DNA from 2 places in the Streptomyces sp. 4N509B genome. Region 1 is predicted to be linked to the other one. Evidence: riboswitches for the same ligand, from Rfam matches in the RefSeq annotation. Region 1 holds a riboswitch; the other holds the start of a gene.
What was found. Region 1 has a riboswitch for cobalamin ahead of ACTWP5_RS26945 (ribonucleoside-diphosphate reductase subunit alpha). Riboswitches for the same ligand answer to the same signal wherever they lie in the genome.

Region 2: another riboswitch for cobalamin. It lies ahead of metE (5-methyltetrahydropteroyltriglutamate--homocysteine S-methyltransferase); the one in region 1 lies ahead of ACTWP5_RS26945 (ribonucleoside-diphosphate reductase subunit alpha).

Annotation. Positions count from the first base shown of each region.
Region 1 covers NZ_JBQQBZ010000039.1:36,221-40,424, reverse strand. Annotated here, with positions in the region: gene ACTWP5_RS26955 (DUF2079 domain-containing protein) at 1-1,337, shown strand, start outside; gene ACTWP5_RS26950 (GNAT family N-acetyltransferase) at 1,395-1,925, shown strand; cobalamin riboswitch at 1,925-2,077, shown strand; gene ACTWP5_RS26945 (ribonucleoside-diphosphate reductase subunit alpha) at 2,208-4,204, shown strand, end outside.
Region 2 covers NZ_JBQQBZ010000008.1:121,832-126,035, forward strand. Annotated here, with positions in the region: gene metE (5-methyltetrahydropteroyltriglutamate--homocysteine S-methyltransferase) at 5-2,323, opposite strand; cobalamin riboswitch at 2,540-2,761, opposite strand; gene ACTWP5_RS11140 (MFS transporter) at 3,057-4,204, shown strand, end outside.

The DNA.
Region 1 (4,204 bases):
CCTACGCCCACCTCCAGGCCCCGGTCGCCGACCTGAAGGGCCGTGACTTCGTCATCCTCGGTGACCACTTCAGCCCGGTCACCGCGCTCCTCGCCCCCTTCTACCGCGCCTTCCCCAGTCCGGTGACGCTGCTGGTGGCGCAGGCCGCGCTGTTCGCGCTCGCCGTGGTGCCGGTCACCCGCGGCGCCGCCGCGCTGCTGGGGCGGGCGGGCGGCTTCGCCGTCGGAGTGGCCTTCGGACTGTCCTGGGGCGTCCAGCGGGCCGTGGAGTTCGACTTCCACGAGATCTGCTTCGCCGTGCCGCTGATCGCGTTCTCGCTGGAGGCGGTGCTGCGACGGCGCTGGCGGGCGGCGTTGTGGTGGGCGGCGCCGCTGCTGCTGGTCAAGGAGGACCTGGGCCTGACCGCCGCCGCCATCGCCGTGGTCGTCGCGGTCCGCGCCTGGCGGGGCGGGCAGGCGAGGGCCGCCACGATCGCCCTCGTGGTCGCGGGTGCCTGCGCCGTCGCGGCGCTGCTGACGGTCGGGGCCGTCATCCCCGCGTTCAACACCGCGGGCGCGTACGACTACCTCGACAAGCTCGAGGGCGAGGGCCCGTTGGAGGCCGCCGTCTCCGAGGTCGACACCAAGCTCCGCACGGTGCTGTGGATCCTGCTGCCCACCACCGGCCTGCTGGCGCTGCGCTCGCCCCTCCTGCTCGTCCTGCTGCCGACGCTGGCCTGGCGTTTCCTCGTTCCCGAGCCGCACTACTGGGGCACCGACTGGCACTACAGCGCCGTGCTGATGCCCGTCGTCGCGCTCGCGCTCGTCGACGCCGTCGCCCGCACCCGCGCCGAGGCCGGTCCCGGGCACCACGCCGACGTCACCGATCCCGCCGACGTCACCGACCCCGCCGAACCCGCCGACCCCGCCGACGCGAACGCCAGAACCCCGGCGGGCCGCCGGATCTGGGGCCGGCCGTGGCTGCGCGCCTACGCCCACCACCTGCCGACCGCCGTCCTCGCCGCCTCCCTGGCGCTGGCCACCACGCTGCCGACGGCGGCCCTCACCCACTCCGAGACCTACCAGCCGGGCACCGACGCCGACGCCGCCGACGTCCTGCGGCGGATCCCCGACGACGCCGAGGTGGCGGCCAACGTCCGGCCGATCGCCCACCTCACGGGCCGCTGCCGGGTCTTCTGGATAGGCCACACCGAGGACCCGGCGCCGGAGTACGTCGCGTACCACGACCCGGCGCGGTCACCCGAGAGCATCGCGGAGTACGTCCGCGCGCTCTACCACGGCGTCCACTACGCCGTGCTCGCCCAGGAGAGTGGATACGTCGTCCTGCGGCGCGCGTGACGCCCCGGACGACGAAAACGACGTGCCCGCCCCGCCGCGCCCGCCTACGTTCTCCCCATGGACTTCGTGATCAGGGACGCGACGGAGGCGGAGCTCGACGCGGCCGGGGAGCTGACCGCCCGGGTGTATCTGGCGGACGGGCTGCTCGACTACGGCGAGGAGGACCCGTACCTGTCCGAGCTGCGCGACGCCAGGCGCCGCGCCGCCCACGCCCAGGTGATGGTGGCGGTCGACGCCGACGGTGAGGTCGTCGGCACCGTGACCCACGTGGGCGCCGGCGGTGCGTTCGCGGACGTCTCGGGTGAGGGCGAGGCCGAGTTCCGCATGCTCGCCGTCGCGCCCGGCGCCCGCGGCCGAGGGGTGGGCGAGGCGCTCGTCCGCGAGTGCCTGCGACGCGCCCGCGAGGCCGGCAGGGCGCGTGTCGTGCTGTCCAGTCAGTCGCAGATGCACACGGCACACCGGCTCTACCACCGGCTCGGCTTCGTGCGAACCCCCGAGCGGGACTGGAAGCCGGTGCCCGAGCTGGACCCGCTCCAGGTGTTCGCATGTGAACTCTCCCCCGGCCGCGACGACGACCACAACATATAGGGGCTCTCGACAGCGGCGGCACAAGATGTATGCTCATCCTCGCTGCCACGCAGGGGAATCCGGTGCGAGTCCGGAACTGTCCCGCAACGGTGTGTGATGAGCTGATGTGCGCCCACACGAGTCCGAGTACCTGCCGGCGGCGTCGAACACGTCCGGGCCTCGTGGGCTGGGCCGACGGACGCGGCGCGGGTCTGTGCCTTCACGGGAGGGACGGCCGTGGCGGCGCGCCCGTCGCGCCCCGGCCACGACACGCCCTCCGCGATACGAGGGAGAGATACTGCCGTGACCACCGCACCCGTCGCCGCGCCCCCCACGCCCGCCGTCGCGCGTCCTGATCCCGCCGCCACGGTCGGCGACGTCGATCCGGTCGATCCGGTCGATCCGGTCGATCCGGTCGATCCGGTCGATCCCGGCGGCCCCGTCGCCGCCGCGCTCCGTGCGCTGCGCGAGGCCGCCGCCGACCTGCCCGACGCCGACCCCGAGAAGATCGCGGCGGCCGTGCTGCGCGGCCACCCGGAGGGCGGCGACGAGGCCGGCGCCCGCGCCCTCGCGATCGACGCCGCCGCCGGCCTCATCGCCGAGGAGCCCGCGTACTCCCGGCTGGCCGCCCGCCTGCTGACCCTCGCCCTCCGCGAGGAGGCCGCCGGCCAGGGCGCGGTCTCCTTCTCCGCGTCGATCGCCGTCGGCCACCGCGAGGGCCTGATCGGCGACGCGACGGCGGCCCTGGTGCGCCGTCACGCCGCGCGCCTGGACGCGCTGGTGGAGCGGGCCGTGGCCGAGCGAGCCGACGACCGGATGGAGTACTTCGGGCTGCGGACCGTCGCCTCCCGGTACCTGCTGCGCCACCCCACCACCCGCCGGGTGATCGAGACGCCCCAGCACTTCCTCCTGCGCGTCGCCTGCGGCCTCGCCGAGGACGACTCCGAGCGCGCGCTCGCCGACGTCGCCGAGTTCTACCGGCTCACCAGCACCCTGGCCTACCTGCCGTCCTCCCCCACGCTGTTCAACTCCGGCACCCGCCACCCGCAGATGTCCTCCTGCTACCTGCTGGACTCCCCCAGGGACGAGCTGGACTCGATCTACGAGCGGTACCACCAGGTCGCCCGCCTGTCGAAGCACGCCGGCGGGATCGGCCTGTCCTACTCGCGGATCCGCGCCCGCGGCTCACTGATCCGCGGCACCAACGGCACCTCCAACGGCATCGTGCCGTTCCTGCGGACCCTCGACGCCTCCGTCGCCGCCGTGAACCAGGGCGGCCGGCGCAAGGGCGCGGCCTGCGTCTACCTGGAGACCTGGCACGCCGACATCGAGGAGTTCCTCGAACTGCGGGACAACACCGGCGAGGAGGCCCGCCGCACCCACAACCTCAACATCGCGCACTGGATCCCCGACGAGTTCATGCGGCGCGTCGAGGCCGACGCCGACTGGTCCCTCTTCTCCCCCTCCGACGTCCCCGCGCTCGTCGACATGTGGGGCGAGGAGTTCGACGCCGCCTACCGCCAAGCCGAGGCCGAGGGGCGCGCCGTGCGGACGCTGCCCGCCCGCCAGCTCTACGCCAGGATGATGCGCACCCTCGCCCAGACCGGCAACGGCTGGATGACCTTCAAGGACGCCTCCAACCGCACCGCCAACCAGACCGCGCGCCCCGGCACCATCGTCCACTCCTCGAACCTCTGCACCGAGATCCTGGAGGTCACCGACGACGGCGAGACGGCCGTGTGCAACCTCGGGTCCGTCAACCTCGCCGCCCACCTCGACCGGGACGGCGCCGGCGGCTGGACCGTGGACTGGGAGCGGCTGGACGCGACGGTCCGCACCGCCGTCACCTTCCTCGACCGCGTCGTCGACATCAACTACTACCCCACCCCCCAGGCCGCCACCTCCAACTCCCGCTGGCGCCCCGTCGGCCTGGGCGTGATGGGCCTGCAGGACGTCCTCTTCCGCCTGCGGCTGCCGTTCGACTCGCCCGAGGCGCGCGAGCTGTCCACCCGCCTCGCCGAGCGCGTCATGCTCGCCGCCTACGAGACCTCCGCCGCGCTCGCCGAACGCTTCGGCCCCCACCCCGGCTGGCAGGCCACCCGCACCGCCCAGGGCGTGTTCCACCCCGACCACTACCCGGACGCCCACCCCGCCTGGCCCGAGCGGTGGACGGCGCTCCGCGCGCGCGTCGCCCGCTCGGGCATGCGGAACGCGCTGCTGCTGGCGATCGCCCCCACCGCCACGATCGCCTCCATCGCCGGGGTCTACGAGTGCGTCGAGCCCCAGGTGTCCAACCTCTT
Region 2 (4,204 bases), on a different contig from region 1:
CCGCTCAGGAGGCGGAGAGCTCCGCGCGCACCGTGCGGGCCGCGGCGACCAGGTTCTCCAGGGAGGCCCGCGTCTCGGGCCAGCCGCGTGTCTTCAGCCCGCAGTCCGGGTTGACCCACAGCCGTTCGGCCGGGATCGCCGCCAGGCCCGTGCGGAGCAGGGCCGCCGCCTCCGCCGCGCTCGGCACGCGCGGCGAGTGGATGTCGTACACGCCGGGGCCCGCCTCGCGCGGATACCCGTGCGCGGCCAGCTCGCGGGCCACCCGCATGTGGGAGCGCGCCGCCTCCAGGCTGATGACGTCGGCGTCGAGGTCGTCGATCGCCTGCACGATGTCGCCGAACTCGGCGTAGCACATGTGGGTGTGGATCTGGGTGGCGGGCCCGGCGCCGCCCGTGGTGAGCCGGAACGCCTCGGTGGCCCAGGCCAGGTAGGCGGGGCGGTCCTCGGCGCGCAGCGGCAGGGTCTCGCGCAGCGCCGGCTCGTCCACCTGGATGACCGGGGTGCCGTCCGCCTCCAGGTCGGCGACCTCGTCCCGCAGCGCCAGCGCCACCTGACGGGCGGTCCGCGCGCGCGGCTGGTCGTCGCGGACGAAGGACCAGGCCAGCATCGTGACGGGGCCGGTGAGCATGCCCTTGACGGGGCGGTCGGTGAGCGAGCGGGCGTAACGCGTCCAGCGCACCGTCATCGGCTCGGGCCGCGCGACGTCGCCGACGAGGATCGGCGGGCGGACGTAGCGGGTGCCGTAGGACTGCACCCAGCCGTGCCGCGTGGCGAGGAAGCCGGTGAGCTGTTCGGCGAAGTACTGCACCATGTCGTTGCGTTCGGCCTCGCCGTGCACGAGGACGTCGAGGCCGGCCCGCTCCTGGAAGGAGACCACCTCGCCGATCTCGGCCCGAACGCGTTCCTCGTAGGCCGCGGCGTCGATCCGGCCCGCCCGCAGCGCGCCCCGCGCCGCGCGCAGCTCGTCGGTCTGCGGGAAGGAGCCGATGGTGGTCGTCGGCAGCAGGGGCAGGCGCAGCCGGGCGCGCTGGGCGGCGGCCCGTTCCTCGTACGGCAGCGAGCGGCGGGCGTCGGCCGGCGTGACGGCGGCGGCACGGGCCCGGACGGCCGGGTCGTGGGTGAGGGAGGAGGCGGCGCGGGAGGCCAGGTCGGCGCGGTTGGCGGCGAGTTCGGCGGCGATGGCGTCGGTGCCGTGCGTGAGGCCCCGCGCGAGGGTGACGACCTCGGCGGTCTTCTGGTGGGCGAACGCGAGCCACCGCCGGATCTGTGGGTCGATGTCGCGCTCCACCGCCACGTCGAGCGGGACGTGCAGCAGCGAGCAGGAGGCGGCCACGTCGACCCGGTCCGCGAGGCCGAGGAGGGTGGCGAGCGTGCTGAGGGAGCGGGCGAGGTCGTTCACCCACACGTTGCGGCCGTTGACGACGCCCGCGACCAGGCGGCGGCCGGGCAGCCCGCCCACGGCGGCGAGCGCGTCGAGGGTGTCGGCCGGCGCCTCGGTGAGGTCGAGGGCGAGCCCGTCGACGGGCGTGCCCGCCAGCACGGGCAGGGCCTCGCCGAGCCTGCCGAAGTAGGAGGCGACCAGCAGCTTCGGCCGCCTCGTGAGCCCGCCCAGCGTGCGGTAGGCGCGCCCGGCGGCGGCCAGCTCGGCGGGGGTGCGGTCCTGCACGAGCGCCGGCTCGTCCAGCTGCGCCCAGTCGGCGCCCGCCTCCCGGAGGGCGGCGAGGACCTCGGCGTAGACCGGCAGCAGCCGGTCCAGCAGCGTCAGCGGGTCGAAGTCCGGCGCCACCCCCGGCGCGGGCTTGGCCAGCAGGAGGTAGGTGACCGGGCCGACGAGCACGGGGCGCGGCGTCAGGCCCAGCGCGAGCGCCTCGGCGAGCTGACCGAGCTGCTCGGAGGCGTCGGCGGTGAAGACGGTGTCGGGGCCGAGCTCCGGCACGAGGTAGTGGTAGTTGGTGTCGAACCACTTCGTCATCTCCAGCGGCGCCACGTCCTGGGTGCCGCGCGCCATCGCGAAGTAGCCCTCCAGCGGGTCGGCCGCGACGGCGGCGCGGTGGCGTTCCGGGACGGCGCCCACCATGACGGTGGTGTCGAGCACGTGGTCGTAGTACGAGAAGTCACCGGTGGGCACCTCGTGCACGCCGGCCTCGGCCAGCTGCCGCCAGGTGGCACGGCGCAGCTCGGCGGCCGTGGTCCGCAGGGCGTCCGCGTCGACGCGGCCCCTCCAGTACCCCTCGATCGCCTTCTTCAGTTCACGGCCGGCTCCCTGACGGGGGTAGCCGTACACGGTGGCACGGGCCGCCGCGGCTGCGGGCTTGGCTGTCACGACATCTCCTTCGCGAGACGTTTCCCTGATCCCGGAACGAGACGGGAGCGCGAAGGAGACGGCCGGCGGCGCGGCCCGCGCGCGGTGCCGCGCGGCCGTCCACCGGGTGCGCCTCGCCCGGAACGTCGTCCTCACGCGCGGGGCGCACGGCCCGGACCCGGGGTCCGGGGCTCCCCCGACCCACCCGCGAGGTCCGGGACGTCCGCACGCGGATCGGCCGCGCGCGGGCAACGGGCAGGTCTTCGGACTCGCGGGCGCGTCCCTCCTCGACGGAAGGACACCTACTGGCCGTCGCTTCCCAGGCCCGGCCGGGCCCAGTGCGTGTGACGGCGGTCGTTCCCACTCACCGCTGCGGGGCAGTCCCGGATTCCCACCGGGTTCCCTCTTACGACGCCTCCCGCCTGGCGGACGGGGCGAACCAGCTGCACGGGCAGTGTAAAGGCTGTCCCGCAGTCCCCGGCGGGCTCACGACGCCCTGCGACTTCCTCCCCCAGACCCCTCCGGGGTCCGGGCGGTGCCCCCAGCCGCGTTGTCGTCGAAGCCCCAGGAGGCGGGGTCGCGCCCCGGGCGGAAGGTGTGGCAGGGTCCTCACGCCCGTCGACACCGAGCCAGCCGACCGTCGGAGGTGACCCATGGGCGGCAGCGCGGGGAACGGCGGCCCGGCGAGCGGGGCCGTGTGCGTCGGATCCGCCGTCGGACGCGCCGTCGGGTCCGGCGTCGGGTCGGTCGTCTGATGGGCGCGGCGGTGTCGCCCTCCGCGGGTGCCCCGAGCGGCCGTGCCCCCGCCGCCGCAACGGGCCGGGTCCTCACCGGCGCGCACCGCGCGCTGCTGGTGGCCGGATTCCTCGTCAACATCGGCACCTTCGCGGTCTACCCGTACCTGGCCGTGCTGCTGCGGGAGCGGCTGGACGTCGGGATGGCGCAGGTCGGCGTCGTGCTCGGGGCCGCCACGCTCGTGCAGTTCGCCAGCGCGCCGTTCACCGCCGCGTTCGCCGAGCGCGTCGGGCTCAGGCGCTGCCTGCTGCTGGCCACCGTCCTGTACGCCGTCGGCGCGGCGACGTACCTGGCCGGGGCGGACCGGCCCGCGCTGACGGTGCTCGCGCTCTTCCTCAGCTGCGGCGCCGGGTCGCTCTACTCGCCCGCCTACCGCGGCTACCTGGTGCAGGGCGCGACCCCGGAGCAGCGCCCGCGAGCGGTCTCCGCGGGCAACGCCGCCGGCACCCTCGGCATCGCTCTCGGCCCCGTGGCCGGCGCCCTGTTCCTCGACGACCCCGGCCGGCTGTTCGCCGCGACCACGGTGCTCTACGCCGTGCTGGCGGTCGGTCACGTCCTCCTGCCACCCGAGCGGGCGGAGCCGTCCGAGCCGGCCGGGTCGCCCGAGCCGGCCGGGGAACGGCCGGCCGTCGAGCCGTTCCGGCGGGTGCTCCACGGTCTGGCGGTGACGCCCTTCGCCGTGACCGTTCTCACCCATTACGTGTACATGCAGTTCTACCAGTACCTCGCGGTGTACGCGGAGGGACGGCTGAGCGCCGCCGTCCTCGGCGCGGTCATGATGGGATACGCGCTCGGCCTGGCGGTGCTCCAACCCCTGACGGCCGGGTGGGTCGGCCGGACCCGCCACGCGACCGCGATGGCGGTCGGCTTCTCCTGCATGGCCCTCGCCATGGTCGCCTTCGCCACCGGGCGGACGGCGGGCGTCGCGCTCGGCGCCGTGGCGATGAGCGTCGGCAGCGCGGTGCTGTTCCTGCGCAACGACCTGGAGGCGCTGGCGCGTTCGCGGCGTTCCGCCACCGTCACCTTCGGCCAGCAGCGCCTGGCGGTGGGCGTGGGCGCGCTGCTCAGCGGGGTGGTCGGCGGCACCGTGTACGGCGTGTTCGAACG